DNA from 3 places in the Paraburkholderia sp. BL17N1 genome. Region 1 is predicted to be linked to each of the others. Evidence: predicted binding sites of a transcription regulator. Region 1 holds the regulator's gene; each other region holds the start of a gene.
What was found. Region 1 encodes FNR, which switches genes on or off when oxygen is low (the NO sensors DNR and NnrR bind a similar motif). Its sites were predicted from a motif close to TTGATNNNNATCAA; they were not measured.

Region 1 (3,276 bases):
GGCCGAACTGTGTGTGAGCAGCAAGACCGTCAGCACGTACAAGACGCGCATCCTCGAAAAAATGCAGATGCCGCACGAAGCGGCGCTGGTGCGCTATGCGATGCGCCACAAACTGGTCGGCGACGAAGAGGACGACATCTGAGCGCCTTCGCAGCCGTCCGCTTGCGGGTGCCGCCGCACTGTGACCCGGAGAACGCGCGCCTCTGATCTGTCGCTCGACACATACGCAGCGCACTCAGCATCTTCCTAATCCGCCTGACCATCGTGTAGGAAACTCCCTACACACCTTCCCGCTTGCCTACTCGAAGTTCATTCGGCGCCGATTTTATTTTGAGACAGCGCGACCGATACTTCGAGCCATGAACTCAAGCCCTGACCGCCGCGCGCTGCGTGTGTTTCTCGTCGACGATGCCGTGTTGGTGCGGCGCCGCCTGGCCGCGCTGCTCGGCGCACTCGACGGCGTAGAGATCGTCGGCGAAGCCGAGGAGCCTGCTGCGGCATTCGCGGGCATCGGCGCGGGCATGGCTGATCTGGTCGTGACGGAGTTGCATCTAAGCGGCGGCACCGGCCTGGAGTTGCTCGGGTTGCTTGCACAAAGAATGCCGCATGTGGTTGTCATGGTGCTGACGAACCATTGCGGCACCTGGTTTCGGCGCGCATGCCTGATAGGCGGCGCCCACTACTTTTTCGACAAGACCGGCGAATTCGATCTCGCGCGAAACACGATCCAACGGATCGCTGGCGAACATCGCACGCACGCCCTCTTTCAATCAGGAGCACACCATGTCTGACGTCGCCGCATCTCCCGCCATCTCGCCCGCGCTTGCCCGTCCGCAAGGATCGCCGCTCCCCGGACAAGTATCGGCAAATGCAAGCGCTCCGCGCAAGGGCGCACTGCGCTGCACGGCCTGCTCGATGCGCTCGATCTGCATGCCGCACGGCCTGACAGCCGAAGAATTGCAAAGGATCGAATCGCTTATTTGCCCGTCGCGAACCATCAAACAGGGCGAAACGATCTACCGTGCGAACGACTCGTTTCAGAGCATCTACGCCGTACGCGCGGGCTCGTTCAAGACCGTTGTCATGCATCGCGACGGCCGCGAACAGGTCACGGGCTTCCATCTCGCCGGCGACTCGCTGGGCCTCGACGGGGTCTGCTCCGGCTACCATAGTTGCGATGCTGTCGCACTCGAAGACAGCAAGGTTTGCATCATCCCATTCCATCTTCTCGAAGCCATGTGCCGCGAAGTCAAAGCCGTCCAGCAACACGTGCACCGCATGATGGGCGGCGAGATCGTGCGCGAGTCATCGCAGATGATGTTGCTCGGCACGATGTCCGCCGAGCAGCGGGTGGCGACATTCCTGCTGAATCTGTCGGACCGCCTGAGAATGCGCGGATATTCGCCGGCGGAATTTCACCTGCGCATGACGCGCGAGGAAATCGGCAGCTATCTGGGAATCAAGCTCGAAACGGTCAGCCGGATGCTCTCTAAATTTCAGCGCGACGGACTGCTCGATACGCACGGCAAGGACATCCGGATTCTCGATCACGAAGGCCTTGTGCGGGTTTGAATATAGACGCGGCTCGCGACCCGGCCGTCGGCCGCAAACGCCGCGATCGTAAGGCGATGCCGGCCGCCGGGCCCGGCCACGCTAACGGACAGCGAGCACTGCCGCACCCGTGAGCCTGCCATCGCGCAGATCGCTCAGGGCCTGATTGGCGTCCGTCAGCCGATAAGTCGTCGTTTTGATTTCGAGGCGCGTCTCGCCCGCAATGCGCATGAAGGCCAGCCCGTCATCGCGGGTCAGATTCGCGACTGACACCACGCGCCGCTCGCCCCACAGAAACGCGTACGGAAACGACGGGACGTCGCTCATGTGAATCCCGCCGCAGACCACCACGCCACCTTTCGCGACCGCTTGCAATGCTAACGGAATGAGTGCACCGACCGGTGCGAAAAGCAAAGCCGCATCGAGTTCCTCGGGCGGTGCCTCCGCGCTGCTGCCCACCCACGCCGCGCCGAGACGCAGCGCGAGTTGCTGGGCCGCGTGATCGCCCGGGCGCGTGAACGCGTACACCGTGCGCTGCTGATGACGCGCGACCTGCGCGACGATATGCGCCGCGGCGCCGAAACCGTAAATGCCGATGCGCTGCGCGTCGCCCGCCATGCTCAACGTGCGATAGCCGATCAGGCCGGCGCATAGCAGCGGCGCCGCCTCGATGTCGGTGTACTGCTCCGGCAGATGAAAGCAGTAGCGGCTGTCGGCAATGGTGCGCTCAGCGAAACCGCCGTCGATCGTATAGCCGGTAAATTCGGGATCGTCGCAAAGATTTTCCCGCGCCGACAGGCAGTAGCGGCAATGCCCGCACGTGTGGCCAACCCAAGGCACGCCCACCCGGTCTCCGAGGACGAACCCCGTCACGCCCGCGCCGAGGCCGGCTACCGTGCCGACGATTTCGTGACCTGGAATGACAGGCTGTTTGGGATGCTCGAGTTCGTGGTCAACCAGATGAAGATCGGTGCGGCACACGCCGCACGCATGAATATCGATCAGGATCTGGCCGGCACCGGGCACGGGATCTGGCAACTCCTGCTCACGCAAAAACGACGTACTGCCGTCAAATAGCATCGCACGCATAGGATGATTCTCCTCGAACTTGCCTGAGCGACCAATACCCGGCTTCCTGCCGGCGTGACGCATCGAAAGAGGCGTGCGCTCCGCCGTCCCATGGGATTCACTCGCAAAAGCGGAAGTAGCCGCTGTGCATCAGCACCGGCTTGGCGCCGATCTCGTTAAGCAGTCGCCTCGCTGCGTGTTCGATCGGATGCCGGTTGGAATTGAATGCGGCGATCAAATCGTCTTCGCGCAGCGAGACGGCGCCGAAATGATCTTCTAGCGCCTCCGCGGTAATCGCGCACTGCACACGCGCACCATCCACCTCGGCCGGAAACGCGACGACGAGATCACGCGCGCAATACTCCGGATGTTCCTCAGGAAAATAAATCTTCATGTCCGCACCTGGTTCGTCGCGCAGGATGGGAGGCTGGGACAGCGTTTCTGCACGCCTACGCGTCGTGCACCGCATTCTCGGGGCCGCCCGTTCTGTGCGACACCCGTCTGTCATCAGCATAGGAGCTAAGCGCGATACGTCAAATTCAGGGCTTGCGTCCTGGTTGACCGAGGTCAACGGCACGCAAGCCACCGCTCCTACACTGAACTTATTCCCTTGCAAAGGAGCGCGTGCCTTGAACACACCATTCCGAAGCTGTCTGG
Region 2 (3,276 bases), on a different contig from region 1:
AGACCATGCGCTGCGCTAACCGCGCGGCCCAGGCCCTGCGTCTGGCCGCTACGGCATTGCGCACCAGCCAGTCGGCACTGGGCGCGTACTTCAGGCGGATGTGTTCGCGTATGGACAAACCGAAGGCCATTACCGATGTCGCCCACAAGCTCGCGCGACTCATCTACACAATGCTTACCAAGGGCGAGGAAATACACCGATCAAGGGCAGGACTACTACGAAGAGCGCTGCCGCGAACGTGTTCTTCGGCAGTTATCCCAGTGCGCCCAGAAGCTCGGCATGAAGCTCGTCGCCACAGAACAACCGCAACCCGTCTGAAGAACTCATTCCCAATCAGACACTTGGGGTGTGTTTCTTAAGAGAGCCAGCAACGCCGCATGCCGTGGTCGTCCTTCACATGGCCGATGACCGGTTCGATCGCGTGCCGTCGCTTGAGCCAACGTCGCTGCGTGCTGATCAGGGTCTTCCGTTTGCCGCGATGAATAAGTCATACTGATGATGTTTCGGTATTGACGCCCCGAACCCCGAGATCGACCAGCACGGCCTTCGGTTGCGGCATACCCGGCAGATCCTGCAACAGAATGGAGCTCTGTTCGAGTTGCTCCGCCAGCGTGTGGCCGTCGTATGGGTTGCCTGCGAACGCCCGTGCGCCGACGATCAGTCCTTGTTTCGCCGTGGTTGCGAGACCTCTTGACGCCGTGTCGGGTAGCCGCTACGAATTTGCTGCATAGCGACCCCCTCAGGACCGTGCATGTCCCTTTAATACAGACGGCTCAAGCCTTTCAAAGCCCCCGATTGGGAGGCGGTTCGTTACTGTTAGACCACGACGATGGATCTGTTGGTGGCAGACGGGATGGACCATGACGAGATTGGCCCGCGCACTCGATCCTCCGTCCACACGACGAATGCTTTGCGTAGCCTCAATCGTCCTGGGTTCCCTTCTGCCGTTAGTCCACCAGTATCGCGTCCAATACCCAGTGCCGCTCCTTCATGATGGAAGTATCGCGCTCTGATCCATCGTGCGCCCTTGCACGGATGCCGCCGGCAGCACCACTTCCACAACGCCTGCCAGATGGCAGTGTCGACTGCGCTGTAGACTTCTTTCGAGACCACGTATCGACGATAGTTCGACCAGCCATCGATGATCCGGTTGAGCAGGCCGATTAGATTGACCTGTTTGGCCGATGCATTGTCCTTGATGACTGTGCGCACTTTCGTCAGAAACGCTTGAACATTCTTTTTGGTGACTTCATGAGTAGCTTGCCGTTGGATATTTTCGAATGTTCTGCCCGAGGAAGTCGAACCCTTGCGAGATGTACGTGATCCTGGTCCTTTCCGGGGAGAGCGTCAGTCCGCGCTCCTACAGAAAGACCTCGACCAGTGGCTTGAGCTCGTCTTCCAGCAACTCTTTCGAGTGACCGGTGATCACAAAGTCATCGGTATAGCGCATCAGACTGAGGCAGCAATCAATGATGGACGACACCTGTAGTCGGCTGCACCGGAGTAGACAAATCGCAGTTGTTTTGAGCGACATCAATGGAACTCGCGTTCCCGGCGGAATCTGCGCGGCGAGATCGCAAAAGGAGAAAATAAGTAAATCAAGGCACTATAGTTTCACCGTCCTGCCATGAAAAGGCGTTATCTCTTGAAGTCAGCCCGTGAAGGGCGCGAGATCGAGGATGATATGCAACACAATACTCGTAAATCCGAACAAGGTGACAGAGAGGATGGTCACAACAACGGAGACGTCGTCATGCTGCATATCGCTTCCGTACGCGAAAGGCCTAGCTCAAAGTCCGAGACGGACCACGCGGTCCCTATTGTGCAGTGGTACGAGAGCGCGCTTACCGGCATCTTGGAGATATCGAAGGTACTTACCGCCCCCTGCCGGCTCGAAGTCATGTTGGCCAACGTCGTCGATCTCCTGCAATCGTTTGTGCAGATGCGGCTCGGCATCGTCTCTCTCTTCGACGATGATGGCGTACCGGACATTACCGTTGGCGCCGGCTGGAGCGAAGGCAGCGATGAGCGCTACCGGATGCGCCTGCCGCAGAAGGCAATTGACCAGATCATGTCGACGGACAGGCCGCTCGTCGCCGAGAACGTAGTGGGGCATTCGGGCTTCAGTGCCGCCGACATGGGCGTGCTCGGTGCTTCCGACAACATGCGAGTGTCGTTCATCGGCGTTCCTATTCGCATCGACGCGAAGGTCGTGGGCACACTGACCATCGACCGCATCCCGGACAATGGGTCGAACTTCCGGCTCGATTGCGACGTGCGGCTGCTTACTATGATCGCCAACCTGGTGGGGCAGACGGTGAAGCTGCATCGCTTATTCAAGAGCGACCGCGAGCGACTGATGGCGGGGAGGGACGGGCTGCAAAGACAATTGTCCGAGCTCAAGTACCCTGCGCAGGAGCGTAAGAAGTTTCAGGTCGAGGGGATCATTGGCGACAGTCCGGCGCTGCGCGGCCTGCTTGAGAAGATCGCGGTGGTAGCCAAATCGAACAGCACAGTTCTGTTGCGCGGCGAATCCGGTACCGGGAAGGAGCTGGTCGCCAAGGCCCTTCACGAGCTGTCGCCGCGAGCCAAGCGGGCCTTCATCAAGCTCAATTGCGCGGCGCTCCCTGAGACGGTGCTGGAATCCGAATTGTTCGGTCATGAGAAGGGTGCCTTTACCAGCGCCTTCAATTCGCGCAAGGGGCGCTTCGAGCTCGCCGACAAGGGGACGCTGTTTCTGGACGAGATCGGCGAGATTTCGGCCTCGTTCCAGGCAAAGCTGCTGCGCGTCCTGCAGGAGCAAGAATTCGAGCGCGTCGGCAGCAACCAGACCATCAAGGTCGATGTTCGCGTGGTTGCCGCCACGAATAAGAACCTGGAAGACGCGGTGGCAAGGAACGAGTTCCGCGCCGACCTTTATTATCGCCTCAGCGTGGTTCCCTTGCTGCTGCCGCCGTTGCGTGAAAGGCGCAGTGATATTCCTCTCCTCGCCGTTGAGTTTCTCAAGAATTTCAACAGCGAGAACGGCCGTACGCTGACCTTCGATGCGAGCGCGATTGAAGTGTTGATGAACTGCGGTTTTCCCGGCAATGTCCGCGAGCTCGAGAATTGCGTGCAGCGGAGCGCGACCCTGGCGCCGGGACCGGCTATCGTGAGAAACGACTTTGCCTGCTGCCACGGCCAGTGTCTGTCCGCGATGCTGTGGAAGAGCGGATCGGACGAGATGGCGCTGCAGCCCGGGCCGATCGTACCAGTGCAAGTGAAGCCGGGTACGCC
Region 3 (3,276 bases), on a different contig from region 1:
TTACGGCGTCGACAAAACCGCGCATGAGCATCAGCACCGCGACGATGATGTACATGATGCCGATCTTCTTGTGATCGACGCTTGTCAGCCACTCGGTCCAGAGCCACTTCCAGCGGCAGAGCTTCGTGAGCGTGGCGATGACCGCCAGCACGATGAGCGCCATGAACGCGGCCGCGCCCATGATGATCGGCTGATCGAACGGAATCGCGCCGGGCGTGAGTTTTCCAAACATGGCTTACTCCGTGGTCTGTGTGCGACATGCGGCGTCGCGGAAGGCCGTGACGTTGCCGTTGTTGTATCGGGCAACGATGTTGCGGAACAGGTGCTGGTCGATCGATGAGAAGTAGCGTACCGACTGCTTCTCGCTCGGCTTCGCGACTTCGGCGTATTCGTCCATGCTCAGGCGGTCCGGCGAAGCCTTGACCTTCCGCACCCATGCGTCGAAGTCGGTGGGGCTCGTCGCAAGCGTGCGGAATTTCATGTCGGCGAATCCCTTGCCGCTGAAGTTGGCGGACATGCCTTCGAAATTTCCCGGTGCATCCGCGATCAGGTGCAGACGGGTCTGCATGCCGACCATTGCATACACCTGAGTGCCGAGTTGCGGGATGAAGAATGAGTTCATCACCGAGTCCGACGTGATCCGGAAATTCACCGGCGTATCGACTGGCACGGCGAGCTGGTTCACCGACGCAATGCCGAGGTCCGGGTAGATGAAGAGCCACTTCCAGTCGAGCGCGACCACCTCGACATCGATCGGCTTCACGCTCGACTGCAGCGGCCGGTACGGGTCGAGCTCATGCGTGGTGCGCCACGTCAGGATACCGAGGTACAGGATGATCAGGGTGGGGATCGTCCAGACGGCGATCTCGATCGCCGTCGAGTGCGCCCATTTGGGTGCATAGACCGCGTGACGGTTCGACGCACGGTAGCGCCACGCGAAGAACAACGTCAGCAGGATCACCGGGATCACGACGATCAGCATCGCCCACGTGGCGGTGGCGATCAGCGACTTCTCGGCCGCGCCCACGCTCCCTTTTGGATCAAGCACAGTCAGATCACATCCCGATAGACAGGCGCTCAATGTTGTGACGATGGCTATCGACCGTTTCCTTAAGGCTTTTCTGTCTATCATGGTAGTTAATCTGGGTTGTGGCAGCTTTGACCTGAAGCTCGCTTGACGCATGCGGCATCACACTCGCAGCGTCATGGTCCAACAACCTGCCAGCTTTGTGATTGATGCCGATCAAGGATGAACAAAGCGGCGGGGTGCGGTGCACTGACGCAGTGCGCGGGCTAAATCAGGCGATTGCCCATGTCTTCATGGCTGAACTGAAGCAGAGCCAGGCTGCGAGGGATGGCCTCGATCTGGCAATCGAGGGTCGCAACGGGGCACGTGGCGCGGAACGAAGGACAGACTTTACGGCGTCCGTGTGAACAGGGGAACACCTTGCTGACGGTGCGGTTTGCGGGTAATGCAACGCTCGCAGGATTCTCGATGCGCGGGACAATCTGATCCGGATCAGCGAATACGCACCCTGGCGTTGCTATTTCGGAGTTCGACGAACACGCCCCGTCGCGTTGTTTGCGCCAGCCACCGCCGTCGTGCCGCTAGATCAGTTTTGACCAGGACGCGCTCGAGGGTCGCTCCAGATAACCGTCGAACACCATGGCCACTGCGCGCACGAAGAACCGGCCTTTTGGGGCAATCGAGATGCCGTTTCCATCGATGCTCACCAGTCCCGCCTCCCGGTATGGTTCCAGGGCAGTAAGCTCACTTGAGAAATAGCGGACGAAGTCGATCTGATGCGCTAGCGAGATCGCCGCGAAATTCAGCGGCACGCTGCACATGAGCGTCATGATCACCTCCCGACGCAACGCATCGTCAGGCGATAGGGCAATTCCGCGTTCGACCGGCAGCCGGCTGGGTACCGGTCAATGCGGGTGAAGGCCAATAGTCCGGCCTCAAGGCTCCCGCTATCTCGACATTCCGACGCGTGACCCGATGTCGCATCTTGACTTCGGGCTCGGGACCTGTTGATCCTGCGCAAGGGCCACCCTGATTTGCGCGTCGACAATTCCCCGCATACGTCAACAAGGGCAAAGCGATGAAGCACATGATTAACGCCGTGATGATCGTGGCAAGCCTGTGCGCTACCGGTTTGTTCGAAGTACGGACATACGCGAATGACGTAAGCGCGAACGGAAGCACGATGGCAGGCGCGGTGCCGGCGGACGGGACCCACGCCGGTGACTTACTCGTGCGTTTGCGTGCCATCTCGATCGAGCCGGAAGTACACGCGAGCGGCACGTTGTCGTCGCTCGGCATGGGTGTCAATAACGCACTCGTGCCGGAGTTGAACCTGATCTATATGATCCGCGATGCGAACGGCGTCGAGCTGATTCTCGGTACCTCGCGGCAACACGTGACGTCTGGTCTTTGCGATCTGGGTGGCGTGAACGTGCTACCACCGACACTGCTGCAATATCACCTCAACCATGCTGGCATGATCCGACCGTATGTCGGCGCGGGGGTCAACTACACGTACTTCTACAACGACGGCCTGAGCGCGGGCCCAGAAGGCACCCGAGGTGTCACGCAGCAGCTTCGGTCCGGCGGTGCATGCTGGCGCCGACGTGCAGATCACGAAGACCGTCTTTCTCAACGCGGATATCAAGAAGATCTGAATGCACACGGATGCCCCGGTCGGCGGCAGTTCGTTGGGCCGACTGGACATCGACCCGCTAGTACTGGGGCCAGGCGTTGGGATGAAGTTCTAGCGAGCGCAGTGAGTGTTCCGTTCCGTTGTTAAGTGCGCACGCTGCTCGGACTGGGCGCCGATCCGGCTGTGCATTACCAAGACGACTTCACTGCCATCGACATGGCGGCCAGCCTCGACTGCCTGCAACTGCTGCGTCAAACCTGAGAACCCCGGCAATGGGCCCACATCACCATCTACAAAAACCCGGCTGCTCCGGCAATGCGCGCCAGAAAGCCCTGCTGCGCATGGCCGGCCACACGCTCGACGTGTGCAACCTACTGAGCTGGCCTTGGACCGCCGCACGCTGCAGGGCCTTCATGGCGCCGCGGCCGATCAGCGAGTGGTTCAAACGCGCGGCACCGCGCATCAAGTCGAGCGAAGTGGTGCCGGAAACGATCGACGCCAATGTAGCGCTGACGCTGTTGCTGGCCGAGCCGCTGCTGTTCCGCCGGTCGCTGATGCAATGCGACGAGCGCCGCATGGTCGGCTCCAATGCGGCCCTGGTGTACACCTGGAT

Region 2: nifA (nif-specific transcriptional activator NifA) is a predicted target of FNR. The motif match lies at 1,524-1,537, and genes of this name have one in related genera.
Region 3: cyoA (ubiquinol oxidase subunit II) is a predicted target of FNR. The motif match lies at 1,234-1,247, and genes of this name have one in related genera.

The regions. Positions count from the first base shown of each region.
Region 1 covers NZ_RBIW01000002.1:2,911,834-2,915,109, reverse strand. The annotation lists gene B0G82_RS33000 (response regulator transcription factor) at 1-142, shown strand, start outside; gene B0G82_RS32995 (response regulator) at 360-791, shown strand; gene fnr (fumarate/nitrate reduction transcriptional regulator Fnr) at 784-1,572, shown strand; gene B0G82_RS32985 (zinc-dependent alcohol dehydrogenase family protein) at 1,654-2,640, opposite strand; gene B0G82_RS32980 (DUF1488 domain-containing protein) at 2,738-3,013, opposite strand; gene B0G82_RS32975 (cytochrome C) at 3,249-3,276, shown strand, end outside.
Region 2 covers NZ_RBIW01000003.1:364,420-367,695, forward strand. The annotation lists partial or broken gene B0G82_RS37460 (IS110 family transposase) at 1-318, shown strand, start outside; partial or broken gene B0G82_RS40885 (IS5/IS1182 family transposase) at 362-685, opposite strand; gene B0G82_RS41170 (hypothetical protein) at 1,361-1,483, opposite strand; gene nifA (nif-specific transcriptional activator NifA) at 1,646-3,276, shown strand, end outside.
Region 3 covers NZ_RBIW01000003.1:389,706-392,981, reverse strand. The annotation lists gene cyoB (cytochrome o ubiquinol oxidase subunit I) at 1-232, opposite strand, end outside; gene cyoA (ubiquinol oxidase subunit II) at 236-1,132, opposite strand; partial or broken gene B0G82_RS37640 (oxygen-independent coproporphyrinogen III oxidase) at 1,609-1,920, opposite strand; partial or broken gene B0G82_RS37635 (OmpW family outer membrane protein) at 2,211-2,778, shown strand; gene B0G82_RS37630 (hypothetical protein) at 2,936-3,276, shown strand, end outside.